Regions from separate parts of the Enterobacter sp. 186315 genome, predicted to be linked through region 1. Evidence: riboswitches for the same ligand, from Rfam matches in the RefSeq annotation. Region 1 holds a riboswitch; each other region holds the start of a gene.

Region 1 (10,727 bases):
CTGGCCGAGCTGCTGAACTGCTCGCGCCGCCACATGCGCACCCTGCTCAACACCATGCAGCAGCAGGGCTGGCTAAGCTGGGAGGCGGAAGCAGGACGCGGCAAGCGCTCGCGTCTGACCTTCCTCTACACCGGGCTGGCGCTACAGCAGCAGCGGGCGGAAGATCTTCTTGAGCAGGATCGAATCGATCAGCTGGTTCAGCTTGTCGGCGATAAGGCCGCCGTTCGGCAGATGCTGGTGTCGCACCTCGGCAGAAGCTTCCGTCAGGGGCGGCACATCCTGCGGGTTGTCTATTACCGTCCGATGAAAAACCTGTTGCCCGGCAGCGCCTTACGCCGCTCTGAAACCCACATGGCGCGGCAGATCTTCAGCGGGCTGACGCGCATAAATGAGGAAAACGGGGAACTGGAAGCGGATATCGCCCACCACTGGCAGCAAATTTCCCCCCTGCACTGGCGCTTCTTCTTACGCCCCGGCATTCATTTCCATCACGGCCGCGAGCTGGAGATGAGCGACGCGATCGCCACTCTGGAGCGCGCCCGCAGGCTGCCGCTCTATTCGCATATCGTGCGTATCCACTCTCCCACCGCCTGGACGCTGGACATCGAACTGTCGCAGCCGGACAAATGGCTGCCGTGGCTGCTGGGATATGTCCCGTCAATGATTTTGCCTGCCGAATGGCACTCCATGGCCAACTTCGCCAGCGTGCCGATTGGCACCGGGCCCTATTCGGTGGCGCGCAATAACAATAATCAGCTTAAGATCCGCGCGTTCGACGACTACTTTGGTTATCGCGCCCTGATCGACGAAGTTAACGTCTGGGTTCTGCCGGATATCAACGAAGAGCTGAGCGTCGGACTGACGCTTGAAGGACCAACGCGCGGCGAAAAGGCGGTGGAGAGCCGTCTTGAAGAGGGCTGTTACTATCTGCTGTTTGACAGCCGCACCCATCGCGGGGCAAACAGGGAGGTGCGAAAGTGGATAAGCCACATTCTCGCACCGGCAAACCTGATTTATCACGCGGAAGAGCAGTACCAAACCTACTGGTTCCCGGCTTACGGCCTGCTGCCCCGCTGGCACCACGCCCATCCGCAGCAGTGCGAAAAGCCGGCCGGGCTGGAGTCCATCACCCTTAGCTACTACCGCGAACATGTCGAGCACCGTTTTATCGCCAGGATCATGTCCAGACTCCTCGCCGCGGTGGGGGTAACGCTGGAGATCCGGGAGATGGATTACGACGACTGGCACCGTGGCGACGAGGTCAGCGATATCTGGCTGAACAGTGCTAACTTTACCCTGCCGCTCGATTTCTCCCTGTTTTCGCACCTGTATGAAGTGCCGCTCATTCAGCACTGTATTGAACGGGACTGGCAGCAGGATGCCACGCAGTGGCGCGCGGGGGAGATGAACCTGGCCGTGTGGTGCCAGCAGCTGCTGGCGGAACAGTCAATTGTGCCGCTGATCCACCACTGGCTGATGATCCAGGGCCAGCGCAGTATGCGCGGCCTGCGGATGAATACCCTCGGCTGGTTTGATTTTAAATCCGCCTGGTTTGCGCCGCCGGAGCCATAATGCTTTCGCAATATTCACCAAATCATTACAATACTGTCGTTCTCAACGGGGTGCTGCATCACTGATGTGCGCTGAGATAATACCCGTCGAACCTGATCCGGATAACGCCGGCGAAGGGATTTGAGGCTGTCTCTCAAAATCCTTTGCCACTCAACTTTGAGGTGCAAAGTGTTAAAAATAGTTCTTCCCCTGCTGGCGCTGTTTGCGCTGCCTGCTTTTGCGAAACCCGTTCTGACGGTCTACACCTACGACTCCTTTTCTGCCGACTGGGGCCCTGGCCCGGTGGTGAAAAAAGCCTTTGAAGCCGACTGCAACTGCGAGCTGAAGTTCGTGGCGCTGGAAGACGGCGTTTCGCTGCTCAACCGTCTGCGCATGGAAGGCAAAAACAGCAAAGCCGACGTGGTGCTTGGTCTCGATAACAACCTGCTGGATGCGGCCTCGCAGACGAAACTGTTCGCTAAAAGCGGCGTCGCGGCGGATGCCGTTAAGGTGCCCGGCGGCTGGAAGAATGACACCTTCGTGCCGTTCGACTACGGCTACTTTGCGTTTGTTTATGACAAGAACAAGCTGAAAAACCCGCCAAAAAGCCTGAAAGAACTGGTCGAAGGCGAACAGAAGTGGCGCGTCATTTATGAAGATCCGCGCACCAGCACCCCGGGCCTCGGCCTGCTGCTGTGGATGCAAAAAGTGTACGGCGATAAAGCGCCGGAAGCCTGGCAGAAGCTGGCGGCGAAAACCGTCACCGTGACCAAAGGCTGGAGCGAAGCCTACGGCCTGTTCCTCAAAGGGGAGAGCGATCTGGTGCTGAGCTACACCACCTCCCCGGCCTACCACATTATTGCCGAGAAGAAAGATAACTACGCGGCGGCCAATTTCGCGGAAGGTCATTACCTTCAGGTGGAAGTCGCTGCGCGCACCGCCGCCAGCAAACAGCCTGAGCTGGCAGAGAAGTTCCTGAAGTTTATGGTCTCCCCGGCGTTCCAGAACGCTATCCCGACCGGCAACTGGATGTACCCGGTCACCGACGTTGCGCTGCCAGCAGGCTTTGAAAAGCTGACAAAACCGCAGACCTCGCTGGAGTTTACGCCGCAGCAGGTGGCCGCACAGCGCGCCGCATGGGTAAGTGAATGGCAACGCGCCGTCAGCCGCTGATCCCCGGCTGGCTGCTCCCCGGACTGCTCGCCGCCGTTCTGATGGTGGCGGTCAGCCTGGGGGCATTTCTGGCGCTGTGGCTTAACGCGCCGGATAGCGATCTGCTCGCGCTCTGGCACGACAGCTACCTGTGGCACGTGATCCGTTTCTCGTTCTGGCAGGCGTTTCTCTCGGCGCTGCTGTCGGTGGTGCCCGCCATCTTCCTCGCCCGCGCCCTTTACCGCAGACGCTTCCCCGGCAGACAGGCGTTACTGCGCCTGTGCGCCATGACGCTGATCCTCCCGGTGCTGGTGGCGGTGTTCGGTATTTTGAGCGTTTACGGGCGTCAGGGCTGGCTGGCCTCGCTCTTTGCCCTGCTCGGCCTGGAGTGGAATTTCTCTCCCTACGGGCTGAAAGGCATTCTGCTGGCACACGTCTTTTTCAATATGCCGATGGCGACGCGCCTCTTTTTACAGGCGCTGGAAAGCATTCCCGGCGAGCAGCGTCAGCTTGCCGCCCAGCTGGATATGCGCGGCTGGTCGTTCTTCCGCTTCGTTGAATGGCCGTGGCTGCGCCGACAAATTCCCCCGGTCGCCGCGCTGATCTTTATGCTCTGCTTTGCCAGCTTCGCCACCGTGCTCTCTCTCGGCGGCGGGCCGCAGGCGACCACCATCGAGCTGGCTATCTATCAGGCGCTGAGCTACGACTACGATCCGGGCCGCGCGGCGCTGCTGGCGATCGTGCAGATGATCTGCTGCCTGGGTCTGGTGCTGCTGAGCCAGCGCTTAAGCAAAGCGATTCCCGTGGGACATAACCACATTGCGGGCTGGCGCGATCCGCAGGACAGCCTGCACGGTCGGATAAGCGATATCGTTCTGATTACGCTGGCGCTCCTGCTTCTGCTGCCGCCGCTGCTGGCGGTGGTGGTGGATGGGGTGAATCTGAACATGCTTTCGGTGCTGCAACAGCCCGTGCTCTGGCAGGCGACCTTTACCTCGCTGCGCATCGCTCTCGGAGCCGGGGTATTGTGCGTGCTGCTGACCCTGATGCTGCTCTGGAGCAGCCGCGAGCTGTACGCCCGCGAGCAACGCAAAGCCGGGCAGGCTCTGGAACTGACGGGCATGCTGATTCTGGCGATGCCCGGCATCGTGCTGGCAACCGGCTTCTTTTTACTCTTCAACAGCACCGTCGGCCTGCCCGAGCGCGCCGATGGCATTGTGATTTTCACTAACGCCTTAATGGCTATTCCCTACGCGCTCAAGGTGCTCGAAAACCCGATGCGCGACGTGAACAGCCGCTACAGTTTACTGTGCCAGTCGCTGGGCATGCGCGGCTGGCAGCGGCTAAAGGTGGTGGAGCTACGCGCCCTGAAGCGCCCGATTGCGCAGGCGCTGGCCTTCGCCAGCGTGCTGTCGATTGGGGATTTCGGCGTGGTCGCGCTATTTGGCAACGAGGATTTCCGCACGCTGCCCTTCTGGCTTTATCAGCAAATCGGCTCATACCGCAGCCAGGACGGCGCGGTGACGGCCCTACTGCTGCTGCTGCTCTGCTTTGCCCTTTTTACCGTTATCGAAAAACTTCCGGGACGCGATGTTAAAACTGATTGATGTAACCTGGCTCTATCAGCATCTGCCGATGCGTTTCTCCCTTTCCGTGCGTCAGGGCGAAATGATTGCCGTGCTTGGCCCAAGCGGTGCCGGAAAGAGTACGTTGCTCAACCTGATTGCCGGTTTTCTGCAACCGGCGAGCGGCACCCTGACGATCGAGAACCGGGACCATACCCACACGCCGCCCGCGCGTCGCCCGGTGTCGATGCTGTTTCAGGAAAATAACCTGTTTACCCACCTGACCGTGCGGCAAAACATCGCGCTCGGTATGAATCCGGGGATGAAGCTGACCGAGGCCCAGCGCGCGAAGCTGGACACCATCGCGGTGCAGATGGGGTTAACCGACCTTCTCGACCGACTGCCGGGTGCGCTGTCAGGCGGCCAGCGTCAGCGCGTGGCGCTGGCGCGCTGTCTGGTGCGCGAACAGCCGGTGCTGCTGCTGGATGAGCCTTTCTCCGCGCTCGATCCGGCACTGCGTCAGGAGATGCTGGCGCTGGTGAAAGACGTCTGCGAGCGCCAGCGGCTGACCATGCTGATGGTGTCGCACAGCATTGAAGACGCGGCCCGTATCGCCCCGCGATCGGTGGTGATCGCAGAGGGACGTATTGTATGGGATGGGGAAACGGAGGCGCTGCTGAGTGGGAAAGCGGAGGCGTCTGCGCTGTTGGGGATCCGTGCGGGCTGATGCCCTCACCCTGGCCCTCTCCCACGGGGAGAGGGAACTGTTTCAGCGACTCCAGTGTCCGGGAGCCCCCTATCGGCTCACCACCTTCAATAAAATCTCCCCATACACCGGCATCAGCGGATGGCGAATCAGCGCCACCAGCGCCACCACCGCGACGCCCAGCGTCAGCGGGGCAAGCCACAGCAAACGCGCGCGCGGGAGAAAACGCGTCAGACGATCGACGGACGCTTTCGCGCTTCGCCATAGCCGCCAGCACAGCCATGCCGCTATCCACAGCAGTAGCGCGGTTGCCAGCAGCAGCCACTTAAACTCGCCGCTCTGCATTCCGGCAGGAATATCGATAGCCGCGCCCGCGAGGATCCCCGGCAGGAAGTAAAACGGCGGCCAGAAGACGCAGCCGATGATATTGGGAACCACGAATTTCGCGACGGGCAGATCCAGCATCCCCGCCACCATCGGCACCAGCGGACGGGTCGGGCCGACGAAACGCCCCACGAGGATGGTGAACATGCTGTGCTGATGCAGCGCGTGCTCGGTTTTATCCAGCAGCGCTTTGTTCTTTTTCATGAATGACCAGCGGTGCAGCGGCTTTTTAAAGCGCCAGCCCAGCCAGAAGGAGATCCAGTCGCCCAGCAGACAGCCGACGATACCCGCGAGCCACGCCTGCCAGAAATTGACCTCGCCGCTGCCGATCAGCGCGCCAAGCCCCGCCATCATCACGGTGCCGGGTAAAATCAGTCCGACAAGCGCCAGCGATTCAAGAAACGCCACCAGCGCCACGGCGATGAGCGAGTACATAACGGACTGGGTAATAAAGTGTTCCAGCAATGCCTGCATAACTATTCCGGTCAGAAAACGAAGCTGGGATTCTGCTAACAGGCCCTCACCGCGTCAAGGCAACAATTGTCTGAATAGTTTACTGGCAGTTATACGACTTCACCTGCCGGATCGTCTGATTTTACGTTTATTCACACCCGGCGCGGAATTCGCTCGGGCTGGCGCCGGTGCATTTCTTAAACACCCGCGAGAAATAGAGCTGATCTTCAAACCCCACGTTGCGCCCGACGGTGGCAATCGGCATTCGGGTGGTGCTGAGCAGCAGTTTTGCCTGGCTGATTCGTTGATCTTCGCGCCAGCTCAGCACGCTCACCCCCAGTTGCTGGCGGAACAGGTGCGACAGGCGGGACGGCGACAGGCACACGTGCTGGGCGACGCTGGCGATATCAAACTGGCTGTCCGCCAGATGATCGCTGATGTACTGGCAGGCGTCGCGCACGCGGTTGTCCAGCGGCGGGTTCAGCGATTCGTTGATCGCCTCCATGCGCCGCAGCAGCACCTGCTCGAGCAGATTGATGGCCAGGTGCTCGGCGTAGCGCCCTCCCGCCTGCCCCGCCTCGATAATCTGCGCAAAAAGCTCGCGAAACAGCGCCTGATGCCCGTCGTCAGGACGGTAAAAACCGGTATGGGCAAATATCGCGGGCCACGACAGCCACTCCTGCCAGTAGGCGCGCGGGCGGAAGTAGACCCACTGGTGATACCACTCTTTGGCATCCGGATGGCGGCCGTAGTGGTGAATTTCGCCCGGCGGGAACAGCAGCATGTCGCCGGGCCGGCAGATAAACTGCTGGTCACCGTTCTTGATTACCCCCTCGCCCCGCACGGTGAGGTTGAGAATAAACCCTTTCATTCCCAGCGGTCGGTCAACGTAAAAATCGAGATACCCCTCCGCCTCGATAGGGGTCAATCCCGCCACCAGATGGGCGTTAAACGAGTAGCCCGGCAGCAGGGGATCGCTTTGCGTTTCGGCCATAGATTCAGTACTCCCGGCAGTCTTAAAGGAAACCAATTGTCCATATCGATAAAAGCAGTATAAAAACGGGCTGCGAGAAGATCTAAAAAGCATCACGCCGCTTTTACGTCCGCTCAATTTCTGCTTTTGCCCCTGATTTCTCCGTCGACGCGCGCGGATAAGCAGTAACAAAAGTGTCTATAAGTGCGGCAGAAATGTCCACATTGAATATTTGCACGGCGTCACACTTTCAATCGCAACAGCAATTTAGTCCATAAGATTAGCGGATCCTGCCTGACGATTTTTTCCCTCACTCTCTAATGTTCTTCCATACCTGTTTTTTTGATGGAGCAATACCATGGCAATTGCGATTGGCCTCGATTTTGGCAGCGACTCGGTTCGCGCGCTGGCAGTGGACTGTACGACCGGCCAGGAGATAGCGACCAGCGTGGAGTACTATCCGCGCTGGCAGGAGGGGCGCTACTGCGATGCGCCAAACAACCAGTTCCGTCACCATCCGCGTGACTACATCGAATCCATGGAAGCGGCGATCAAAACCGTGCTTGCCGATCTGAGCGACGCCCAGCGCGCGCAGGTGGTGGGTATTGGCGTGGACAGCACCGGTTCAACCCCTGCCCCGGTGGATGCCGAAGGCCGCGTGCTGGCGCTGCGTCCTGAGTTTGCCGACAACCCGAACGCCATGTTCGTACTGTGGAAAGACCATACCGCCGTGGAAGAGGCCGAGGCCATCACCCGCTTGTGCCATGAGTCCGGCAAAACCGACTACTCGCGCTACATCGGCGGCATTTATTCCAGCGAATGGTTCTGGGCGAAAATTTTGCACGTCACCCGTGCCGATCGTGCCGTGGCGCAGGCGGCCGCTTCGTGGATTGAGCTGTGCGACTGGGTGCCCGCCCTGCTCTCCGGCACCACCCGTCCTCAAGATATCCGCCGTGGACGCTGTAGCGCCGGGCATAAATCCCTGTGGCATGAAAGCTGGGGCGGCCTGCCTCCGGCCGCGTTCTTTGACGAACTCGATCCCATCATCAATAAGAGCCTGAAATACCCGCTGTTTACCGACACCTTCACCGCCGATATTCCGGTGGGTACGCTCTGCGACGAGTGGGCGAAACGCCTCGGCCTGCCGCACAACGTGGCGATCTCCGGCGGCGCGTTTGACTGCCATATGGGCGCGGTGGGCGCCGGGGCGCAGCCCAACACGCTGGTGAAAGTCATCGGCACCTCGACCTGCGACATCCTGACGGCGGATAAAGCCAGCGTGGGCGACCGCGCGGTGAAAGGTATCTGCGGCCAGGTTGACGGCAGCGTGGTGCCGGAGTTTATCGGGCTGGAGGCCGGGCAATCGGCATTCGGCGATATCTATGCCTGGTTTGGTCGCGTGCTCGGCTGGCCGCTGGACCAGCTGGCGGCGGCGCATCCTGAACTGAAAACGCAGGTTGCTGAGAGCAAAAAGCAGCTGCTGCCGCAGCTTACCGAGGCCTGGGCAAAAAATCCGTCTCTCGATCACCTGCCGGTGGTGCTCGACTGGTTTAACGGTCGCCGCACGCCGTTCGCCAACCAGCGCCTGAAAGGGGTAATCACCGACCTCAACCTGGCGACCGACGCGCCCGCGCTGTTCGGCGGCCTGATTGCCGCCACCGCCTTTGGTGCGCGCGCCATTATGGAGTGCTTCACCGAACAGGGCATCGACGTTAACAACGTGATGGCGCTGGGCGGTATCGCCCGTAAAAATCCGGTGATCATGCAGGCCTGCTGTGACGTGCTGAACCGTCCGCTTCAGATTGTGGCCTCCGATCAGTGCTGTGCCCTGGGCGCGGCCATTTTCGCCGCCGTCGCCGCAGGCGTTCACGCGGATATCCCGACCGCACAGCAGCATATGGCGAGCGCCGTCGAAAGCACCCTTCAGCCTCGCGCCCAGCAGGCGCAACGCTTTGAACATCTCTATCAGCGCTACCAGCAATGGGCGAAAAGCGCCGAACTTCACTATCTCCCTGTCGCAGCCCCGGCTAAACACACCGCGGACACCACGGCAACCCTGACACATTAAGGACACGATAATGACCATTTTTAATAATTATGAAGTGTGGTTTGTCATTGGCAGCCAGCATCTGTACGGGCCGGAAGCCCTGCAACAGGTGACGAAACATGCTGAACACGTTGTTAATGCGCTGAATGCAGAAGCCAAACTGCCGTGCAAGCTGGTGCTGAAACCGCTCGGCACGACGCCGGATGAGATCACCCATATCTGCCGCGACGCGAACTACGACGACAAATGCGCCGGGCTGGTGGTGTGGCTGCATACCTTCTCGCCAGCCAAAATGTGGATCAACGGCCTGTCGATCCTCAACAAGCCGCTGCTCCAGTTCCACACCCAGTTCAACGCCTCCCTGCCGTGGGACAGCATCGATATGGACTTTATGAACCTGAACCAGACCGCGCACGGCGGCCGCGAGTTCGGCTTCATCGGCGCGCGTATGCGTCAGCAGCATGCGGTGGTGACCGGCCACTGGCAGGATCGACACGCGCAGGGCCGTATCGGCTCCTGGATGCGCCAGGCGGTCTCTAAACAGGATACCCGTCATCTGAAAGTGGTGCGTTTTGGCGACAACATGCGCGAAGTGGCGGTGACCGACGGCGATAAAGTCGCCGCGCAGATCAAGTTCGGCTTCTCGGTAAATACCTGGGCGGTGGGCGATCTGGTTCAGGTGGTCAACGAGATTAGCGACGGCGACGTGAGCGCGCTGGTAGATGAATACGAAAGCAGCTACCGCCTGACCGCAGCGGCGCAGATCCACGGCGATAAGCGCCAGAACGTGCTGGATGCCGCGCGCATCGAGCTTGGCATGAAACGCTTCCTGGAACAGGGCGGCTTCCACGCCTTCACCACCACCTTTGAAGATCTGCACGGCCTGAAGCAGCTGCCTGGCCTGGCAGTACAACGTCTGATGCAGCAAGGCTACGGCTTTGCGGGCGAAGGCGACTGGAAAACTGCCGCTCTGCTTCGCATCATGAAGGTGATGTCGACCGGTCTACAGGGCGGCACCTCCTTTATGGAGGACTACACCTACCACTTCGAGAATGGCAACGATCTGGTGCTCGGCTCGCACATGCTGGAAGTGTGTCCTTCTATTGCGGTGGAAGAGAAACCGATCCTCGACGTGCAGCACCTCGGCATTGGCGGCAAAGCGGATCCGGCGCGTCTGATCTTCAACACCCGCACCGGTCCGGCGATTAACGCCAGCCTGATCGACCTGGGCGATCGTTTCCGCCTGCTGGTGAACTGCGTGGATGCGGTAGAAACCCCGCACGACCTGCCAAATCTCCCGGTGGCCAACGCCCTGTGGAAAGCCCAGCCGGATCTGCCAACCGCCTCCGAAGCCTGGATCGTGGCCGGCGGCGCGCACCACACCGTCTTCAGCCACGCGCTGGATCTGAACGACATGCGTCAGTTCGCCGAGCTGCACGACATTGAGCTGACCGTCATCGATAACGACACCCGCCTGCCAGCCTTCAAAGACGCGCTGCGCTGGAACGAAGTCTATTACGGTTCAAAACGCTAAAGCACGGAATGCCCGGTGGCGCTGCGTTTACCGGGCCTACGGGTCTGTAGGCCTGCTAAGCAAGGTGCCATCCGGCATGGAGAGAACAATGTTAGAAGATCTCAAACGTCAGGTACTTGAAGCGAACCTGGCGCTGCCGAAACACAATCTTGTGACCCTCACCTGGGGCAACGTCAGCGCCGTTGACCGCGAAAAAGGCGTGTTCGTGATTAAGCCTTCCGGAGTGGATTACACGGTGATGACCGCCGAAGATATGGTGGTGGTGAGCATCGAAACCGGCGACGTGGTGGAAGGCACCAAAAAGCCCTCCTCCGATACGCCGACCCATCGCCTGCTCTACCGGTCATTCCCGTCCATCGGCG
Region 2 (10,727 bases), on a different contig from region 1:
TCTCCGCAGCATCGTTCCAGGAGACCACGCGTGTCCTGACCGAAGCAGCTGTAGCGGGTAAACGTGATGAACTGCGCGGTCTGAAAGAGAACGTTATCGTGGGTCGTCTGATCCCGGCTGGTACGGGTTATGCGTACCACCAGGATCGTATGCGTCGTCGCGCAGCAGGCGAACTGCCAGCTGCACCGCAGGTGACTGCGGAAGATGCATCGGCGAGCCTGGCAGAACTGCTGAACGCAGGTCTGGGCGGTTCCGACAACGAGTAATCGTTGATGCAGCCAAATAAAAAACCCGCTTCGGCGGGTTTTTTTTTGCCGGGTATCCGGCTTACGATCGCAAAAACCGTTATTAGTTAATCAACGGCAACCGGCGATAAAGCTCAATCATATCGCCCGCCAAATCCTGGATAACCATCGCGTTCATCAGGTGATCCTGAGAGTGGACGGTGATTAGATTCACCGGCAGCTTTCCGGTGCCTTCATCAAAACCGATCAGCTGCGTCTGGATAGTGTGAGCATGCTTAACGTATTCGCGCGACTCTTCCATCGCTTTTTCGGCTTCGTCAAAATCGCCTTTGCGCGCCATCTGCAATGCGGTAAGGGCTGCACTGCGCGCCGCACCCGCGTTGACCAGCAGCTCCATAATCGTCGTTTCTAAATCGTCCACGGATCACTCCAGCAGTTTGAGGGCTTTATCCAGTACGGCATCGCCTTTCATCATGCCGTAATCCATCATATCGATCACCGCGACCTTCTTGCCCAGTGGTTCAGCCTGCGCCTGAAGTTTTGCCAGTTCGTATTTCACCTGTGGCCCCAGTAATACGATGTCGGCGCTGGCAATATTGTCTTTAAATTCCGCGACCGGGACGGCTTTGATCGTGACTTCCACCCCTTTTTTTTGCGCGGCATCTTTCATTCGTTGAACCAGCATGCTGGTCGACATTCCCGCTGCACAGCATAAAACAATGTTCTTCATAGTCAGCCTCGATGTACATGTGTTTATTGATAATTATCCCGTGCAGTCGGCTTCAACAACCGGTTTACCGCGATTGTGTGTCTGGCATCACAAAGAAATCAGCAATTTTCTGAAACCGGTTACAATTTTGTGGCAGAACAGAATATGCCCGTCGAAACGGGCATTAAAAAAGGAAAGGGGATTAGTTTGCGGAGGTGAGCAGGATGCGGTTTTTGCCCTGCTGTTTGGCTTTATAGAGCGCGCCATCGACGCTGGCAACGAACTTATCCAGCGGCTCAAAATGCCATTCGCCAAGCCCGGCGCTAAAGGTGACGTGCAGATTATCTTCCCGCCAGACGCGGTTTTGCACGGCGAGTCGCCAGCTTTCCAGCAGCTCAAGAGAGGAGTCGAACATCTCCGTGGTGAAGATCACGGCGAACTCTTCGCCCCCATAGCGATAAACCGACACGTTTTGCGGCTGCATCACCTGCAAGCCTTCCCGCGCGACGCTGCGCAGAACGATGTCGCCGCTCAAATGACCCCAGGTGTCATTGATGGATTTGAAGTTATCAATATCCACCAGCGCCAGCATAAACGGCTGATGGTTTTCGAGAAGGGCAGCCACGTCGCTGTCAAAGGCGCGGCGGTTTTTACAGCCGGTGAGCGCATCGTGCGTGGCCTGGCGAACATAGGCCTCCTCACGCTCTTTATTGCTCTGGATGGTATGGCTGAGCATTGCTTCAAGGCGCGGCGCCTGACTGACATCCCCGGTTTTTATTGCGTTGATGATGTTCATCAGCACGGTACGGGAGGCATGACGCAGGTACAGACCAAACAGAACGATAATCAGCGCGGCCAGCGCAAATCCCCACCCAACAATCGTGGTCTCATGGCGGGTAGTCTCGCTGAGCGTCGCGTTCGATACGCGGTAAATCACGAACCAGTCCGGGTTGGTGAAGGAGTAGTAGTAATACCAGGTCTTCGTTTTCTTGTCGTAAATATGCCCCTCGCCGCTGGTCATTTTGTCCATCAGCGCTTCGCTCACGTACTGCTTAAACAGCGCGCCGGTATCCGGGTGTAACACCACGGCACCGTCGCGCTCGACGACAAAAAATTCGCCCTGAACGGGGGCCACCATCTGACGCAGGGTATAGCCCATCGAGGTCAGGTCCAGGTGAAACGCGAGCGAGCCTTTGAGCCGTCCTTCCGGGGAAATAACCGGCTTATAGACCGTCACCGTCGGATGCTCGGTGAAATAGTCCAGATAGGGATGGGTATAGTGGCTGAAGGTGCTGGCTTCGGCCTGCCCGACAAACCACGGGCGCGTACGGGCATCGTAGCCCTTACTTTTCTCCGTCAGGCGCACTTCCGGCGCGCGCAGGTAGTGCCCCTCGGTGTCGGCCAGCGAAATAGAGGAGACCGACGGCATCAGGTTTTGCAGATGCATTAACACCTGCAACCCCTCTTCGGGATTGGCAACAACCGTCTGATCCAGCCGGTTATTGCGCGCGAAGAAGGTCGCCGCGCGCCCCAGAATGTAGTCGTTCTCCCGCAGGATAGATTCGGTATAGTTCACCGCCAGGTTATGGGTGAAGTTTCCGTTAATCTTATGATAATCATCGAGAAAATCATTCCGCTGAGTCAGCATGATAAACGCAGCGATCAGGCCAAAGCTGAATAATATCCCTGCGAAGCTAACCATGATTGGCCTGGTGAACGAGAGTTTTTTGGTATGAAGTGCCATGAGTCTTGCATCTGTCCAGATGAGGTAAAACGTGAGTGCAACTGATCTCCCTTCAGCATAGTCGTTGCCGCCATGCTGATGACGAATTATACAAAATCTTGTCCCCGGCGAGATGATTTCGCTTAAGAAAAATTGATTAATTCAAATTTTCTTAAGTGTGGGCAGGGGGCAGGGCGAAACGAGGAAGAAGCTTTTCGCCCTGGTCAGCGTCCGTTGCTGACGAAGCAAGAATAAAAAAACCGGGCGCTGCACGGCAATCACCCGGTTTTGAACTTACGAGGCGGCTCGTAGAGTTTCTTTGTGATTACATCCCCTTTCAGCGCGGCTGCGAGGCTCTTCCCAGCCAGCTGTCCCAGTCTTTCCACACCGGCTGCAACCCCTGCGCCGCCAGCGCGTCGGCAACGGCTTCCGGGCGTCGGTCGTCATGCGGGGCAAATTGCTCCAGCTCAGGATGGTTATCGGCGTAACCGCCCGGCTGCGTTTTGGAAAAGGCGCTTACGTTGTTAATGGCAAGGGGGATCACGCGGTCGCGAAACGCTGGCGATTCCCGCGTGGAGAGCGACAGTTCCACCTCCGGCGCGAGCAGGCGAAACGCGCAGATAGTCTGCACCAGCTGGCGTTCATCCATCAGCGACGCAGGCTCAATGCCCCCGGCACAGGGGCGCAGGCGCGGGAACGAGACCGAGTAGCGGCTTTGCCAGTAGTGCTGCTGTAGCCAGAGCAGGTGCTCCGCCACCATATAGCAATCCACCCGCCAGCTGTCGGACAGCCCGCTCAGCGCCCCCAGACCGATTTTGTCGATCCCCGCGCGCCCGAGCCGGTCCGGCGTTTCCAGCCTGAAAAAGAAATCCTGCTTTTTGCCCTTCAGGTGATGCCGGGCGTACATCGCCTCGTGATAGGTTTCCTGATAGACCATCACCCCGTCCAGCCCCAGCGTCTTCAGCTCCCCGTATTCGTCCTGAGACAGCGGCTGCACCTCCATCTGTAGCGACGCAAATTCCCGCCGTATCGCCGGGAGATGCTGGCGAAAATAGTCCATCCCCACCTTTCCCTGATGCTCGCCGGTCACCAGCAGCAGATGCTCAAACCCCATCTCGCGGATGGCTGCACACTCGCGCGCAATCTCATATGTATCGAGCGTTTTGCGCTTAATGCGGTTGCTCATGGAAAAGCCGCAGTAGGTGCAGTCGTTGGCGCACAGGTTGGAAAGATAAAGCGGCACGTAGAAGCTCACCGTGTTGCCAAAACGCTGGCGGGTGAGCCGCTGCGCCCGCTGGGCCATTGGCTCCAGATACGCGCTGGCCGCCGGAGAGAGCAGGGCCATCAGGTCGTCGCGGGACGGGTGACGGGCCGCTAACGCCCGCTCCACGTCCGCCGGTGTTTTGCCGTTGATGCGCAGGCGAATATCGTCCCAGTCGAGCTGCCGCCAGCGGTCGGTAAAGGTGGTCATCAGAAGGCCTCCAGAAAACCGGTCAGCGGGCTGGTGGCCTGCGCCTGCGCGCTGCGCGTGCCGGGACCGGACTCCCGCGCCAGCAGCCCCGCCTCAACCGCCAGGCGAAACGCGCGCGCCATCGTCACCGGATCGTCAGCCACCGCAATGGCGGTGTTCACCAGCACCGCGTCGGCCCCCATCTCCAGCGCCTGCGCGGCGTGGCTCGGCACGCCAATCCCCGCGTCAACCACTACCGGCACCGTCGCCTGTTCGATGACGATCTCCAGCATCGCCCGGGTTTCCAGCCCCTGGTTGGAGCCAATCGGCGCGCCCAGCGGCATCACCGCCGCGCAGCCGACCTCTTCCAGCCGCTTGCACAGCACCGGATCCGCGCCGCAGTAGGGCAGGACCGTAAAGCCCTGTTTAACGAGCGCTTCCGCCGCTTTCAGGGTTTCAATCGGATCGGGCAGCAGCCAGCGGGCGTCCGGGTGGATCTCCAGCTTCAGCCAGTGCGTGCCCAGCGCTTCTCGCGCCAGCTGCGCGGCAAAAATGGCCTCTTCCGCCGTTTTGGCGCCGGACGTGTTCGGCAGAAGCGTCACCCCCGCCGCCAGCAGCGGCGCGAGGATCGCATCGCCGTGGTTGCGCAGGTCAACGCGCTTCATCGCCAGCGTCACCAGCTGGCTGCCGCTCTCGCGGATGGCGTCTACCATCAGCTGCGGTGAGGCGAATTTTCCGGTGCCGGTAAAGAGGTGTGACTCAAAGGTTTTGTCGGCAATACGTAACATCTCAACCCCCTGCGATAACCTGAAAAAGCAGGATGCTGTCGCCTTCGCTCACCTGCTGATGTTCCCACCGCTCGCGCGGCAGGATCTGTTGATTTAGCGCCAGCGCGGTGCCCGGCTTAAGCTGGCGCAGCCTGTCGAGCAGCCCCGCCACGGTGAGATCGTCGTCGCACGTCATCGGCTCATCGTTAAAGAGAATGCGCATGGTGGCCTCCGCATACCGGACAGTGGCTGGCCCGGTGCAGGGCCAGGTGCCGCCAGCCGCCGGAGCGGGCGTCGAACAGGCGCAGCGTGTTGCGCTCCGTGTCCATGCCGCAGAGCAGCTTGATGGCTTCCAGCGCCTGAAGCGTTCCCATCACGCCCACCACCGGGCCAAGAATGCCCGCCGTGCGGCAGTTGCGCTCCGGCTCGGCATCGTCTGGCCACAGGCAGCGGTAACATCCCTGCGCCCACGGCGGCGTCAGCACCATGAGCTGCCCGCCAAAACCCACCGCGCTGGCGCTCACCAGCGGGATATTCTGCGCCACGCAGGCGGCGTTAATGGCCTGCCGCGTAGCCATGTTGTCGGTGCAGTCCAGAACCACATCCGCACGCGCCACTTCGCGACGCAGGTTTTCGCCGTGGAGGCGCTCCTGAAGGGCAATCAGCTCGATATCCGGGTTCAGCTGGTTCAGCCGCTGCCGGGTGATCTGCGCCTTCGGCTGGTTAACATCGTCCGTGGTAAAGAGGATCTGGCGTTGCAGGTTGCTGAGGTGAACTTCGTCGTCGTCCGCCAGCACCAGCGTGCCCACGCCTGCACCCGCCAGATACAGCGCGGCCGGTGCGCCTAAGCCCCCCAGACCGACAATCAGCACCCGGCTGGCGAGCAGCGTTTGCTGCCCGTCGATGGCGATATCCTCCAGCAGGATCTGGCGGCTGTAGCGCATAAAGTCACGATCGTTCATCACCCGCTCCTGCCAGCGTTAACAGCTGCGCGGTGGCTGCCTGCCAGTCAGCGGCCTGCGTGATGGCGCTGACCACGGCGATACTTCCCACGCCGGTTTCCAGCACCGCCGGGGCGCGTTCAAGGCTAATCCCGCCGATGGCGACGGTCGGGTAATCGGCCAGACGCTCGATATGGCGAGCAAGCTGCGCCAGCCCCTGCGGCGCCGACGGCATCTGCTTGGTCTGCGTCGGGAAGACGTGGCCGAGGGCGATATAGGACGGACGCGCGGCGAGGGCGATATCAATTTCCATGTCATCGTGCGTTGACACGCCGAGCCGCAGCCCCGCCTCGCGAATGGCGCTCAGATCGGTGGTCTCCAGATCTTCCTGACCCAGATGCACGCCGTAAGCGCGGTGCTTAATCGCCAGCCGCCAGTAGTCGTTGATAAACAGCCGGGCGCTGTACTGCCGCCCCAGCACAACGGCGGCGACCACGTCGGCCTCTACCTCGTCATCGCGCTTATCCTTGATGCGCAGCTGAAGGGTGCGAACGCCGGCCTGTAGCAGACGCTCAATCCACATCACGCTGTCCACCACCGGGTAAAGGCCGAGCCGGAAGGGAACCGTTGGGAAATCGGGCTGGTACATTATGCCTCCTCTTTTTTGAGGTAGATCTCGCCGCCTTTCGCGCGGAAGTTCTTGGACATCTCCGCCATTCCCACCTCGATGGCCTGGGCGGCAGCGTAGTCGCGCACCTCCTGGCTGATTTTCATCGAGCAGAATTTTGGCCCGCACATGGAGCAGAAGTGCGCCACTTTGCCGGACTCCTGCGGCAGAGTTTCGTCGTGATAAGCGCGGGCGGTGAACGGGTCGAGGGCCAGGTTGAACTGATCTTCCCAGCGGAATTCAAAGCGTGCCTTCGACATGGCGTTATCGCGGATTTGCGCCCCCGGATGGCCCTTCGCCAGATCCGCCGCGTGGGCGGCGATTTTGTAGGTGATCAGCCCCTGCTTCACGTCCTCTTTGTTCGGCAGGCCGAGGTGCTCTTTCGGCGTCACGTAGCAGAGCATCGCGCAGCCAAACCAGCCAATCATCGCCGCGCCAATCCCGGAGGTGAAGTGGTCGTAGCCCGGCGCGATATCGGTGGTCAGCGGCCCCAGGGTGTAGAACGGCGCTTCGTGGCAGTGCTCCAGCTCTTCGGTCATGTTGCGGCGGATCATCTGCATCGGTACGTGTCCCGGGCCTTCAATCATCACCTGCACGTCATACTCCCAGGCAATTTTGGTCAGCTCGCCCAGGGTATGCAGCTCGGCAAACTGCGCTTCGTCGTTGGCGTCCTGAATCGAGCCGGGGCGCAGGCCGTCGCCCAGCGACAGCGAGACATCGTGGGCCGCGCAGATTTCGCAAATCTCGCGGAAATGTTCGTAGAGGAAGTTTTCCTGATGATGGGACAGGCACCATTTCGCCATGATCGAACCGCCGCGCGAGACAATCCCGGTCAGGCGTTTGGCGGTCATCGGCACGTAGCGCAGCAGCACGCCCGCGTGGATGGTGAAGTAATCCACCCCCTGTTCGGCCTGCTCCAGCAGCGTATCGCGGAAGGCCTCCCAGGTGAGGTTTTCTGCTATGCCGTTCACTTTTTCCAGCGCCTGATAAATCGGGACGGTGCCGATCGGAACCGGGCTGTTACGCAAAATCCACTCGCGGGTTTCGTGGATGTAACGCCCGGTGGAGAGATCCATCACCGTGTCCGCGCCCCAGCGGGTTGACCACACCAGCTTTTCCACCTCCTCTTCGATAGACGACGTCACGGCAGAGTTACCGATGTTGGCGTTCACCTTCACGAGGAAGTTGCGGCCAATAATCATCGGCTCGGATTCCGGGTGGTTGATATTGGCGGGAATAATGGCGCGCCCGGCGGCCACTTCGTCACGCACAAACTCCGGGGTGATATTTTCCGGCAGGCGCGCGCCAAAGCCCTCGCCCGGATGCTGGTGGCGCAGCACCTCGCTGCGGATGCGCTCGCGGCCCATGTTCTCGCGGATGGCGATGAACTCCATCTCTGGGGTCACGATCCCCTGACGGGCGTAGTGCAGCTGGGTCACGCGTTTGCCCGCTCTGGCGCGTTTTGGCGTCAGCAGGCCGGTAAAACGCAGTTCGTCCAGACCGTCGTCAGCAAGGCGTTCCTTGGTATACGCGGAGCTTTGCTCGTTTAGCGCCTCGCTATCGGCGCGGGCGTCAATCCACGGCTGGCGCAGCTTTGCCAGCCCCTGCTGCACGTTAATCGCCACCTCAGGGTCGCCGTAGGGGCCGGAGGTGTCGTACACCGGGATTGCTTCGTTCTCTTCAAACTGCGGGTGCTCTTTGCTGCCGCTGATAAGGGTAGGGCTTAGCTGGATCTCACGCATCGGCACGCGAATATCCGCCTGGGAGCCGGTAATGTAGATCCGTTTTGAGTTGGGGAAAGCGGTGCCTTCCAGAGTGTCGATGAAGCGTTGTGCGTTTGCGCGCTGTTCGCGGCGGGTCAGTTTTGTGGCAGACATAGCTCATTCCAAAAGTGAAGGACGTGGCTTGTCAGACGACGGATGAAGCAAGAGGAGATCGCCCGGAGGCGATACAACAGCAGATAGACTCTTGTTCCCTTCGCAGGTATTAGCCTGATCAGGTTCCGCGGATCCCGAATTAACGGTCTCAGCCTGCGTTTTGGCAACGCTAGGCACTCCGACAAGAAAAATCCCCCTCCGAAGAGGGGCGAATGTTTGTAAACTACTCGTTAACGACTCAGAACTCAAGCGGGTGGCGCGACGTTCTCTTCGTTGCCGAGCTTCAGATTGTTATCCAGCGCCAGGCAAATAAGCTTATCCTCCAGCGTGAAGCGCTCTTCCAGCGCCTCGCCCAGATCGGACAGCGCCTGCTGGAACTCAAGATAGTTATCGTGATCGATAGCGTTCTCAAGCGTGGAGTCGTAGTAATCCATAATCTGCTGGGTATTGTCCTCCAGCTGCGGATAAAGCCTCGACGCGGTTAATGCGAGACCTGTGCCTTCCATTTCGCGGATAATGCGCTCATAAATATTGAAATGGCCGTCGGACAGGTAGTCGACCAGGCTCTGACAAAAATCATCCAGCGCTTTTTCGTTCAGACGCATGTAGGATTCTTTGCCAGGCTTAATACCGACCAGATTGTAATAAGCAACGAGCAGATGCTTGCGCACATGTAGCCAGCGATCCACCAGTGTGTTACTTCCTCCAACGCGCTCTGTAAGGCTTTCTAGCTGGTTTAACATGTTCGACTCCACAAGGTTTAGAATTAACTCTGCGTACCCAAAATGTAATCACAATGCTAACAACATGTCAGTGAAGCGAAGGTAGTGCAATAGATATGGATCGTATTATTGAAAAATCAGATCGCGGCTGGTGGTTAGTCTGCCACGAACAAAAATTATGGCTTCCTGCGGGCGAAATCCCGTTTGGCGCGGCGGACACGTTCGATCTGGTGGGGCAACCTGCGCTCAGGATCGGCGAGTGGCAGGGCGAGTCGGTATGGCTGGTTCAGCAGGCGCGCCGTCAGGATATGGGATCCGTTCGCCAGGTGCTCGATCTGGATGTCGGGCTGTTTCAGCTTGCCGGTCGCGGCGTGCAGCTCGCGGAGTTCTACCGCTCGCACAAATACTGCGGCTACTGCGGCCACACCATGCACCCGAGCAAAACCGAGTGGGCGATGCTGTGCAGCCACTGCCGCGAACGCTACTACCCGCAAATTGCCCCGTGCATCATTGTCGCCATTCGTCGTGATGATTCCATTTTGCTGGCGCAGCACACCCGCCATCGCAACGGCGTGCATACCGTGCTGGCTGGGTTCGTCGAAGTGGGCGAAACGCTGGAGCAGGCGGTCGCGCGCGAAGTGATGGAAGAGAGCGGCATCAAGGTGAAAAACCTGCGCTACGTCACCTCTCAGCCGTGGCCCTTCCCGCAGTCGCTAATGACCGCCTTTATGGCTGAATACGACAGCGGCGAGATCGTCATCGACCAGAAAGAGCTGCTGTCGGCGGACTGGTATCGCTACGACGATTTACCCCTGTTACCGCCGCCGGGCACCGTGGCGCGTCGCTTAATTGAAGATACTGTGGCAATGTGTCGGGCCGAGTATGAGTAATGTTACACTGGAGCCATGACGCTTAAGGAACTGCAAAAATGACCGAACTGAAGAACGATCGTTATCTGCGCGCGCTGCTGCGCCAGCCCGTTGATATCACCCCCGTGTGGATGATGCGCCAGGCAGGCCGCTATCTGCCAGAGTACAAAGCCACGCGCGCGCAGGCGGGCGATTTTATGTCGCTGTGCAAAAACGCCGAGCTGGCCTGCGAAGTGACGCTCCAGCCGCTGCGCCGTTTTCCGCTGGATGCTGCGATCCTCTTCTCGGACATTCTGACCATTCCTGATGCGATGGGCCTCGGCCTCTATTTCGAAACCGGCGAAGGCCCGCGTTTCACTTCGCCTGTCAGAAGTAAAGCCGACGTCGATAAGCTGCCGATCCCCGATCCGGAAGACGAGCTGGGCTACGTGATGAACGCGGTGCGTACCATTCGCCGCGAGCTGAAAGGCGAAGTGCCGCTGATTGGTTTCTCCGGCAGCCCGTGGACGCTGGCGACCTACATGGTGGAAGGCGGCAGCAGCAAAGCCTTCACCCTGATCAAAAAGATGATGTACGCCGAGCCGCTGGCCCTGCACGCGCTGCTCGACAAGCTGGCGAAGAGCGTCACCCTCTATCTCAACGCGCAAATCAAAGCGGGCGCGCAGTCGGTGATGATTTTCGATACCTGGGGCGGGGTGCTGACCGGGCGTGATTATCAGCAGTTCTCGCTCTACTACATGCACAAAATCGTCGATGG
Region 3 (10,727 bases), on a different contig from region 1:
CGTTTCTACCCTCCTGATTAGAACCCGTGGACCGGCATTCCCGTTGTCGCCTGCGCCTTGCGTTTCGACGATGCTGACGCTGTCCCATTCGAACTTCACTTTGCATAGCGCAGTGTAAGCATGAGCCACGGTTACGCCAGACACAGCCAGAGCAATAATTGTTTTGTTCACTCGCATGTAAAACACCATCATTAACGTATTGGGTAGGTTCAACTGGCTTGCTTTGCGGCATGGACAACGCTCTTCTAAGGGCCTGCGCCAAAGAGGTTAAAAGCGGTCAAAACGCCCTTTAGTTTCGTGACTGAACTATCAATTAAAGCCAAACTGATGATCTTGATCTAAATCATGTGTCTAATGAATAGGTTTAAGGTCATGTTATTGTTTTTGTTAATGTTTACATTGAGTTGGGAGTTGCCGCTTTCGGATGCTGAATGAGGATAAGGGCTTGATTGGCATCTGGTTGTGCTGTTTTTATAACCAGTTTGAGAACGACTTAATGTTTCAGGTGAAAGAGGCTAAGGCGATTAATGAAGGCGCGGGCAGGGCGTTGAGGCAAATAAAAAATTTTCCCTGCCGGCGTTCATCACGCTCTTAACCTTCCAAGCGAATAAAAGAGATGCGTGAAAAACGTGTTGCTTCCGGCCTTTTGCCCCGGGAGAATGATTGATACAGTTTATGTTTAAGTAACTGATTGAATAAATTGTAATTTTTCTCGGGGGCCTTCTTTGTGAGGGCAGAGAAATACCCGTATTACCTGATCTGGATAATGCCAGCGTAGTCCTGGCGACTATCATCATATAAATCAAAAGATTATTACTCCTTTTCGTCCCGTATTGTCCAGCCGTAACACATTGAGGCTCTCCAAATGGGACACAAAACCATTCGCCACACCGTTAAACGTAACGGGGTTTATTATGTTCGTTTTCGCTTGCCTGATATTAAGTTTTTCCGTTAGTCGTTAGAGACTGACAGCCACACCAGGCGCAGTTGCTCATGTCTTTTGCTTCTCCTGTAATTCCTTTGGTTCAACGTGGAACCATCCAACCGGATCACTTCGGTAGGCGTCTTTCTGAGTATGGCAATAGTTTGAAGCAGCAGAACGAACAATGGCTGGCGCAACAATTTCTGAATGATGTGCGGCGCCATATTCAGCCAATGGTTGCTCAGGAAGACCGCGAGGTTGTCACTCCTTCGCGAAATGAGGAAGAACACACTGAAGCTCAACCAGAACACGTGTTAACAATGGCTGGCGTGTGGAATATGTATAAAGATGAGAAAGCCCAAAACTGGACGAAGGCAATTTAACAGGCCAATGAGCGCTTTATGGAAGTCATGTTAATTGTCCTCGGTGCATCAACAGAAGTAACGAAGATAACCAAGCAGGACATCATGCAGGTGATGGAAGTTGTTGAAAACATGCCAAAGCGCGTTGTACAGCCTTATCGGTCGATTACTGTTCAGCAACTAACCGAGTGGGATTTCCTTGTTTCGTTAACCATCAATGGAAAGTGAAGATTTTCTAGCCTGTGTCGGGTAAGAACATGCATAAAATCGGCAAGGTCTTGGCTGATGTCCGTGATCAGCTGGGTATTTCGTATCTTGATGATTGTGGACAGCGCCGACTGGCAAATTCATTCCGGCAAACCATGATTTTAACCTATTAAGCTGGCAGGGTTGTAACTTGGCACATCTGCAACAGGTAATCGTTCATGAGAAAAGCGGATCAGGAATCACCCAGGATTATCTGCATATGTTTCCTTTATTTTCAGTCTGCTATTTGAATGATGGTCTTCACTGGGAATGATGAAATCAAAATTTTGTCTACCATTTTGATGCCGATCAAAAAAGTCTTTAGGAATCATCTTGAAATGGAGGTTCAGAGTATTCATATAGTTTGAGTATTCATTTCAAAAGGAAATTGGATCTATGGCAAATTGCGAAGATCAGCATCGTTACTGGGATTTTTTTGAAAAGCTTCCTGACGATCAAGGAGGAATGGGTAGACATAAATGTTGTGGTTGCGCGTATGAAAAAGGTTATGAAGCAGGTATAAGGCGCGATGAAACACTTTGGATTAATTTAGATTCCCTTCCTGAAAGCCAAGCTGGAAATGTAAGGCATAAGAGCCCGCATGCTGCCTATGCTCAGGGGTATCTTGACGGAATATCTATGTCTTATGGAAAAAGTAATCGTTGATGAAACTTATCGAAGGGAGAAGAAATGACTAGCCGAAGAATTGCTTATGCCTATTACGATCCAAAATGGAACAAATCAACGATGCCAATTGTAGCGCTAAACAGAGTTGAAGTTGAGCCGTTGGAATATGAAGCAGAAATGAAAGGATATCTTCACTGTCCTTCATGCTATGAACCTTTGTTAAGAGTTCCAGGAGATCCAGCTGTGTCTATCATGGCGAATGGCGCTGAAGCTCTTTTTAGACACTACCCTGATGAAGACGCACCGTATTGCCGTTTACGAAGTGGGATCATGGTTGGGAAAAAATACGATAACGAAGCCGAAGCAGCACAAGCCGTTGAAGATGGTGAACTTATTATTATTAGTGGTTTCAAGCAAGAGCGGCCTCAGAATAACGCAAGACAACATGATGAGGAACATGCTGAACTGGTTGAAACAGAATTTGAAAGTGAGAATGGGCCGCCTGTTAATGTTCCTGCCTCTAGGCATGAAGGCCAGACCTTCAACCTACCAAGTAAGGTGACAAGCGTTCAATCGTTGTGCACCAATTTTCGCCAAAACTACTATCGAGATATCCACGTTGCGGTAGGGGACCATGTATATCATTATGTTTTAGCAGAGTCTTTGAAAGAGGCTGCTGAGATCGATTCTGAAGATGATATTCCCAATTTTTATTTTGGAGAAATTGTACGCATAGATCGATTTGAACATAACAGTCACGTATTTTTGAGGCACCCTAGGCTTGTTGGCAATGTCGATTTCAGAATATCTGCCAGTAATGGTGATTTGGATGCCAGAGGAATTACTCAGGCAAACGCATTGAGGCGGATTCTGCTCTTTTTTGGAAAAATAGCCTCATGTGGTGCAGGATACTGGTCCAAAGATAAAACGTGGGGAGAAATTGCCATACTTCCAGCGAAGTATGAGGATTTTCTTCGTACGAACTACAGACGTGACGAAGAGTAATTTTCAACATGTTTCAAATAGCAGGGGCATTTTTTTTTGCCCCTGACTAGCGTCAGTGTAATTGTCACTCATCCTTTCACACATTGCCCAAAAGGTTCGCTTTAGCCGTTTACAGCACTTCCCGCTAGCATTACTATCCCGTTCAGAGATTAATGAGAAGCATTAATCTCAAACTTTTGATTTTGTAGTAAATGACTCGGGGTGCCCTTCTTTGTGAAGGCTGAGAAATACCCGTATTACCTGATCTGGATAATGCCAGCGTAGGGAAGTCAGATGCCTTCCCGGACATCGCTTCTTCACGCAAGGCAGGAGCGATACCATGCAGCCTGACCTGCTCGATCTACACGTTTTACATCAGTTCCGAACCCGTTCTCCGCTTACCCACTGTATGACCAACGATGTCGTACAGACGTTCACGGCCAACGTGCTGCTGGCGCTTGGCGCGTCACCTGCGATGGTGATTGAGGCCGAAGAGGCCGAGCAGTTCGCCGCGCTGGCGGACGCGCTGCTCATTAACGTCGGCACGCTCACCGCGCCCCGGGCGCAGTCGATGCGCCGGGCGATTGAAAGCGCCGTGGCGGCAGGCAAGCCCTGGACGCTCGATCCGGTTGCGGTGGGGGCGCTGGCGTTTCGCACCCGCTTTTGCCAGCAAGTTCTCTCCCTCCAGCCTGCCGCCATTCGCGGTAATGCCTCCGAAATCCTCGCCCTTGCCGGGATGAGCGCGGGCGGGCGCGGCGTGGATACCACCGATACCGCCGCCAGCGCGCTGCCTGCGGCACAGGCGCTGGCGCGGCAGACCAACGCGATTGTGGCGGTGACCGGGGAGGTGGATTACATCACCGACGGGCAGCGCACCCGGTCGATAGCGGGCGGCGATCCGCTGATGACCCGCGTGGTGGGAACGGGCTGCGCGCTCTCGGCGGTAGTAGCGGCCAGCTGTTCGCTACCCGGCGACAGGCTCGACAACGTGGCGGCGGCCTGCGGCTTTATGAAACGCGCCGGCTCGGTTGCCATAAGCCACTCTCGCGGCCCGGGCAGCTTCGCCAGCGCGTTCCTCGATGCGCTCTACGCGCTGGAGGATCGCGCATGAAGCGAATCAACGCATTAACCATTGCCGGGACCGACCCGAGCGGCGGGGCGGGGATCCAGGCCGATCTCAAAACCTTCTCGGCGCTGGGGGCGTACGGCTGTTCCGTTATTACCGCGCTGGTGGCGCAAAATACGCGCGGCGTGCAGTCGGTGTACCGCATCGAGCCTGATTTTGTGGCGGCGCAGCTCGATTCGGTGTTCAGCGACGTGCGCATTGATACCACCAAAATCGGGATGCTGGCGGAAACGGATATCGTCGAGGCGGTGGCGGAAAGGCTCAGGCGCTATGAGGTGCAAAACGTGGTGCTCGATACCGTGATGCTGGCGAAAAGCGGCGACCCGCTGCTCTCATCCTCGGCGGTGGATACGCTTCGTAAAAAGCTGCTGCCGCAGGTGGCGCTGATCACGCCAAACCTGCCGGAGGCCGCCGCGCTGCTCGACGCGCCGCATGCGCAAAACGAGCGCGAGATGAAAGCCCAGGGCCACGCGCTGCTGGCGATGGGCTGCGGGGCGGTGCTGATGAAAGGCGGTCATCTTGATGATGCCGAAAGTCCGGACTGGCTCTTTACCCGCGACGACGAGGTGCGTTTTACCGCCCCGCGCGTGCAGACCAAAAACACCCACGGGACGGGATGTACGCTCTCGGCGGCGCTGGCGGCGCTGCGCCCGCGCCATCAGAACTGGGGCGATACGGTACAGGAGGCCAAGACCTGGCTTTCTGCCGCGCTGGCCAAAGCCGATACTCTGGAGGTGGGTCACGGTATTGGGCCGGTTCATCATTTTCATGAATGGTGGTAGATCGTATACTGGCAGGAAACCTCACGCCTGAGAAAAACAGAGATGGAACAAGCGCATACCCGGTTAATCGAGCAGTTACTGGAGCGAATTTCCGCACCGGACAACACGCCCCTGTACCTGAAGTTTGCCGACACGGTGAAAAACGCGGTGCGCAGCGGCGTGCTGGCGCACGGCAATATCCTGCCGGGCGAGCGCGATCTGAGTCAGTTAACCGGGGTGTCGCGCATTACGGTGCGTAAGGCGATGCAGGCGCTGGAGGAAGAGGGCGTGGTGACCCGCGCCCGCGGCTACGGCACGCAAATCAACAATATCTTTGAATACTCCCTGAAGGAGGCGCGCGGGTTTTCTCAGCAGGTGGTGCTGCGCGGCAAAACGCCCAACACGCTGTGGGTGAATAAACGGGTGGTGAAATGCCCGGAAGAGGTCGCCAGCCAGCTCTCGCTGCCCGCGAACAGCGATGTCTTTCTGCTTAAGCGTATTCGTTACGTGGATGACGATGCCGTATCGATTGAGGAGTCCTGGGTGCCGGTGGGGTTAATTCACGACCCGGACGCGATCGGCATTTCGCTTTACGACTATTTCCGCAGCCAGAATATCTTCCCGCAGCGCACCCGCTCCCGCGTCAGCGCCCGGATGCCGGACAGCGAATTTCAGACGCACATTAAGATGGATGACAAAATTCCGGTGCTGGTGATCAAGCAGGTTGCGCTCGACCAGCAGCACCGGCCCATTGAGTACAGCATTAGCTACTGCCGCAGCGATCTATACGTCTTTGTGTGCGAGGAGTAGTTCCTCGCGCGTTGGCGCACAATCGCCGCCCCGGTGGCTCACCACCCAGGCGGCAACCGCGTTACCCAGCCTGACCGACTCCGCCAGGCTCCAGCCCGCCGCCAGCCCGGCAAGCGTCCCGCCCGCATGGCTGTCTCCCGCGCCGATGGTATCCACCACGGTGGCCGCAAACGCCGGAACGTTGCCGGACTGTCCCGCCTCATACCAGGCCGCGCCGTCTTTGTCGTGACGCACAATCAGCGGCGAGCCGAAACGCTGCTGCCAGTGAGCGCCCAGCGACTCTACCTCCACGCCGAGCCTCTCTGCGGCAAGCTGCGCCTCCTGACGGTTAAGCGAAACAATCGGTTTGCAGGCCATGATCCGCGCCATCAGGTCGTCGGGGATATCGGCAATACGCGGGCCAAAGTCGATAAATGCGGTGACGTCCTGAAGATCTTCCAGCCAGCGCGTCAGCATCTCGCCGCTCGGCGAGGCCAGCTGATAGCCCGACAGATACACCAGGCTGTTTTGCGGCACGCTAAGCGAGTCAAGCCAGCCCTGCTGCCACTGGTTCTCGACGCCGCTGAACGACATAAACGTCCGCTCGCCGTCCGGCTCCACCAGCGCCAGGCACCAGCCGTTATCGCCATTTTCGGCTTCAACGGCGCTGTGCAGATCCTGCTTTTGCATGGCGTTGCGGATAATATCCGCCCACACGCCGTGGCCGACGGGTAGCGCGTTTTGCGCCGAAATGCCGAGGCGCTTCAGGGCGATGGCAATATTCAGCGCGCAGCCGCCGATGTTCACGCCCTGCTGTTTAAGTTCGATATCGCAGCCGCGCCAGGGCAGGGCGTAGGCGTCGGCGATGACGTCTATCACCGCCGCGCCCAGCACCGTCACCGGACGCGTGGCCTGCAATGTCTCAAGGTGTCGGGCAAACGAATTCATACCCCCTCCCGTTTCTCCCGGTAGTGCAGCAGTTTTTCGCAGTAATGGCCGAAATCAAGCTGATTGACGGCGTCGAGCTCTGCCTTCAGCGCCGGATCGATAGCCTGTACGCCGTGCAGCGCGCCGCAGACGGCGGTCGCCATCGCGCCGATGGTGTCGGTATCGCCGCCGAGGTTAGCGCATAACATCGCGCAGCGGTTCGGGTCGGTTCCGGCCAGTTCGACCATCGCGATAGCCGCCGGAACGGACTCGATGGTGCTGGTGCCCGCGCCGACCAGCTGATACACCTGCTCGCTGGCCGATTCCGTGCCGTTGGCTTCGCGCACGACCTTGAGCGCCAGTTCGATACGTGCCGCCAGCGAAGCGCTGAAGGTGGTGGTTTTCGCCTCCTGAGCGTAGCGCGCGATCCCCGGCAGGGCATCAACGATGTTCTGCCAGCGCTCTCCGTCAATCGCGCGGGAAATCGCCCAGGCAATGACCACCGCACCGGCAACGGCGAGGTCGGATTTATGGGTCGGGCTGGAGGCCAGCGCGACCTGCTCAACAAAGTGTTCAAGGCGGGTCGCCGGCAGCAGGCAGCCCAGCGGGGAGGCGCGCATCGCCGCCCCGTTGGTGACGCCGTTGTTCTCCAGTTCGCTCACCGGTTTGCCGTCACGAATGGCGTTCAGCGCGATTTTAGAGGTCGGGCCGAGCACGTTTTTATTGAACGCGTCGAACCCTTCCGCCCAGCGCAAAATGTGTCTGCCGATAGCGTCGGCGTTAATCTCGCCGTCGCATTCGATGATGGCGTCCGCGAGGCACAGCGCCATTGAAGTGTCGTCGGTAAACTCGGCGCGGTTGAAATAGCAGGCGGCGTTATTCTCCGCAGGCCCCGGCAGGAAACGGTCGATCCAGCCGAAGTGCGCCTTCACGCGCTTGCGCGGCCACAGCTCCGACGGCATGCCCATCGCATCCCCCAACGCCTGCCCGTAAAGAGCACCGAGAACACGTTCTTGTTTCATTTAACTTCCCCTTGTGTCAGCGCGGTATCGCCATCAACCACCTCAATTGCGGTGATCTCTTTATCCGATTCGCGGAAAAACAGCATAAACAGCACGGCAATCACGGCAATCATGATCCCGCCGAATGCCCACATTCCGGCCCAGTTGAAGGTCAACCCGTTCACCGGCTCTTTGTATGCGAACATTTTTTCCATCATCACGCCGCCCAGGCGGTAGCCCAGCAGGCTACCAAAGCCCTGACAGCACAGCGTAATCAGGCCCTGCGCCGCGGTGCGCATGTGCGCGGGCGCTTTTTTGTCCACGTAGATGTACGCGGTCACGTAATAGAAGTCGTAGCTCACGCCGTGCAGCAGAATGCCGAGGAACAGCAGGGCGTAGGTGAAGTATTGTTCCGCGCCGCCGTAAACGAAAAAGCCGTAGCGGATGGCGGCGGTAATCAGACCCAGCAGCAAGACCTTTTTAATACCAAAGCGTTTGGTAAAGAACGGCAGGGCGAGCATAAAGAAGATTTCGGAGAACTGGCCGAGGGTCATCCAGCCGGTGGCGTTTTTCATCCCCACTTCGGTGAGATAGCCGTTGGCGAAGATGTAGTAGAAGGCCAGCGGCATCGCGAACAGGAACGAGCAGAAGAAGAACACCAGGAAGTTCTTGTCGCGCAGCAGGATCAGCGCGTCGAGGCCGAGCATCACCTTGAAGTCGAGCTTGCCGGTGCTCTTCGGCGGCGTGTTCGGCAGGAACAGGGCAAACACGCCCAGCAGCGCGGAGCTGGCGGCGGTCATCAGCAGCGGAATGTTGGTATCCGAAATGTCGCTGTAGCCGAGCATCTGCGGCAGGAACCCGCAGGCGAGGCCGGAGGCGATCCAGCCGATGGTGCCCATCACGCGGATGCGCGGGAAGTCCGCTTCCACATCGTCCACGTTGGCGAAGGCGATGCTGTTGGTGAGCGCGATGGTCGGCATATAGGTCAGGGAGTAGATCAGCAGCAGCGGGAAGAAGGTGCTGAACTGGGTTTGCTGCGCGGCGAAGTACATCAAAATCGCGCCGGCGAACATCAGCACCGACAGCACCTTCTGGGCGGCGAAGAAGCGGTCGGTCAGCGAGCCGACGAGAATAGGCGAGAGGATCGCGGCGATGGCGGTACAGGCATAAGACCAGCCAATTTCCCCGGCGGTAAAGCCGCTTTTGCTCAGCCAGAGCCACAGCGGCACAAACCACGCGCCCCAGATAAACCATTCAACAAACATCATGAATGACAGTTGGACTTTCGTTTTCATTGTTTAATCCTGCATGTCAGAGAGGGTACGCCTTTAACATACCACTCAATAATACCTTTTAAATACCTTTGGCGTGAATGTATGACCGATGTAACATTTTTGTTGTAAATGAATCGAGCCAGCAGATTGTGCTTAAAAAAGTTGCAGACGCTGGAAAATCTGTTAAGTCGGTACCAGGATTAGTCTGCCTGCACACTCCAGGCTTGGATCACACGCTCCGACCTCACGTCGGACTTACGGGAGCATCACTATGACTGATATTGCGCAGTTGCTTGGCAAAGACGCCGACAGCCTTTTACAGCATCGTTGTATGACCATTCCAGCCGACCAGCTTTACCTGCCTGGCCATGATTACGTTGACCGCGTGATGGTTGACAATAACCGCCCGCCTGCCGTGCTGCGAAACATGCAGACGCTGTATAATACCGGACGTCTTGCCGGCACAGGGTACCTGTCTATTCTGCCGGTTGACCAGGGCGTTGAGCACTCTGCGGGTGCCTCGTTTGCCGCCAACCCGCTCTATTTCGATCCGAAGAACATTGTCGAACTGGCGATTGAAGCGGGCTGTAACTGCGTGGCGTCGACCTACGGCGTGCTCGCCTCCGTGTCCCGCCGTTACGCGCACCGCATTCCGTTCCTCGTGAAGCTGAACCACAACGAAACCCTGAGCTATCCAACCGAATATGACCAGACCCTGTACGCCAGCGTCGAGCAGGCGTTCAACATGGGCGCGGTGGCGGTTGGGGCGACCATCTACTTCGGCTCCGAGCAGTCGCGCCGTCAGATTGAAGAGATCTCTGCGGCGTTTGAGCGCGCGCACGAGCTGGGCATGGTGACGGTGCTGTGGGCGTATCTGCGTAACGAAGCGTTCAAAAAAGACGGCGTGGATTACCACGTATCCGCCGACCTGACCGGGCAGGCTAACCATCTGGCGGCCACCATCGGCGCGGATATCGTGAAGCAGAAAATGGCCGAGAATAACGGCGGGTATAAGGCGGTGAACTTTGGGTACACCGACGACCGCGTCTACAGCAAGCTGACCAGCGATAACCCTATCGACCTGGTGCGCTACCAGCTGGCGAACTGCTATATGGGCCGCGCGGGGCTGATTAACTCCGGCGGCGCGGCGGGCGGCGAAACCGACCTGACCGATGCGGTGCGCACGGCGGTGATCAATAAACGCGCGGGCGGCATGGGGCTGATCCTCGGCCGTAAGGCGTTTAAAAAGTCGATGGCCGACGGCGTGAAGCTGATTAACGCGGTGCAGGATGTGTATCTGGATAAGAAGGTGACTATCGCCTGAGCAGGCGGCCCGCCTCGTGCGGGCCGTTTTAATGAGGCTACACAGCGCGGAAGACTAGCGGGTTAATAGCCAGCGGGCGGTGTGTTCATCGGTCACCAGGCCATTGATCCACTTGCCTTTTAACGCCGCCAGAATAGCCGGGCGTTTGTCCTCGCCGCAGGCCGCCGCTATGCGCGGGCAGGGATTCTGGCGAATATCGTAGCTGGTGATCAGGCTGTTGATCAGGGTATCGACGACCTGGCCTTCAGCGTCAATAAAGCGGCCAAGAATTTCCCCCACCCCGCCGTGAGCGGTTAATTCATCAAGCTGCGCCCGATTGATAAACCCGTCTTTGAAGATCGGGCTTTGCACGCCCAGGGCGCCAATACCGACAAAAATCACGTC

What was found. Region 1 has a riboswitch for thiamine pyrophosphate ahead of thiB (thiamine ABC transporter substrate binding subunit). Riboswitches for the same ligand answer to the same signal wherever they lie in the genome.
Region 2: linked by a shared signal. The riboswitch ahead of thiC (phosphomethylpyrimidine synthase ThiC) and the one ahead of thiB (thiamine ABC transporter substrate binding subunit) in region 1 are both predicted to bind thiamine pyrophosphate.
Region 3: linked by a shared signal. The riboswitch ahead of thiM (hydroxyethylthiazole kinase) and the one ahead of thiB (thiamine ABC transporter substrate binding subunit) in region 1 are both predicted to bind thiamine pyrophosphate.

The regions. Positions count from the first base shown of each region.
Region 1 covers NZ_JBPTTK010000002.1:311,953-322,679, reverse strand. The annotation lists gene sgrR (HTH-type transcriptional regulator SgrR) at 1-1,572, shown strand, start outside; TPP riboswitch at 1,609-1,709, shown strand; gene thiB (thiamine ABC transporter substrate binding subunit) at 1,741-2,724, shown strand; gene thiP (thiamine/thiamine pyrophosphate ABC transporter permease ThiP) at 2,700-4,310, shown strand; gene thiQ (thiamine ABC transporter ATP-binding protein ThiQ) at 4,294-4,995, shown strand; gene ACSVHP_RS03870 (DedA family protein) at 5,065-5,832, opposite strand; gene araC (arabinose operon transcriptional regulator AraC) at 5,960-6,805, opposite strand; gene araB (ribulokinase) at 7,143-8,852, shown strand; gene araA (L-arabinose isomerase) at 8,863-10,365, shown strand; gene araD (L-ribulose-5-phosphate 4-epimerase) at 10,454-10,727, shown strand, end outside.
Region 2 covers NZ_JBPTTK010000031.1:12,115-22,841, forward strand. The annotation lists gene rpoC (DNA-directed RNA polymerase subunit beta') at 1-266, shown strand, start outside; gene ACSVHP_RS21660 (PTS lactose/cellobiose transporter subunit IIA) at 349-666, opposite strand; gene ACSVHP_RS21665 (PTS sugar transporter subunit IIB) at 670-975, opposite strand; gene ACSVHP_RS21670 (sensor domain-containing diguanylate cyclase) at 1,157-2,698, opposite strand; gene thiH (2-iminoacetate synthase ThiH) at 3,015-4,148, opposite strand; gene thiG (thiazole synthase) at 4,148-4,915, opposite strand; gene thiS (sulfur carrier protein ThiS) at 4,917-5,117, opposite strand; gene thiF (thiazole biosynthesis adenylyltransferase ThiF) at 5,101-5,856, opposite strand; gene thiE (thiamine phosphate synthase) at 5,843-6,484, opposite strand; gene thiC (phosphomethylpyrimidine synthase ThiC) at 6,484-8,379, opposite strand; TPP riboswitch at 8,458-8,570, opposite strand; gene rsd (sigma D regulator) at 8,625-9,122, opposite strand; gene nudC (NAD(+) diphosphatase) at 9,218-9,991, shown strand; gene hemE (uroporphyrinogen decarboxylase) at 10,030-10,727, shown strand, end outside.
Region 3 covers NZ_JBPTTK010000007.1:150,910-161,636, reverse strand. The annotation lists gene ACSVHP_RS10530 (hypothetical protein) at 1-177, opposite strand, end outside; partial or broken gene ACSVHP_RS10525 (hypothetical protein) at 866-1,804, shown strand; gene ACSVHP_RS10520 (hypothetical protein) at 1,927-2,196, shown strand; gene ACSVHP_RS10515 (hypothetical protein) at 2,221-3,162, shown strand; TPP riboswitch at 3,350-3,446, shown strand; gene thiM (hydroxyethylthiazole kinase) at 3,482-4,252, shown strand; gene thiD (bifunctional hydroxymethylpyrimidine kinase/phosphomethylpyrimidine kinase) at 4,249-5,049, shown strand; gene ACSVHP_RS10500 (GntR family transcriptional regulator) at 5,092-5,838, shown strand; gene ACSVHP_RS10495 (PfkB family carbohydrate kinase) at 5,812-6,765, opposite strand; gene ACSVHP_RS10490 (ADP-ribosylglycohydrolase family protein) at 6,762-7,766, opposite strand; gene ACSVHP_RS10485 (nucleoside permease) at 7,763-9,040, opposite strand; gene fbaB (class I fructose-bisphosphate aldolase) at 9,291-10,343, shown strand; gene ACSVHP_RS10475 (sugar-binding transcriptional regulator) at 10,398-10,727, opposite strand, start outside.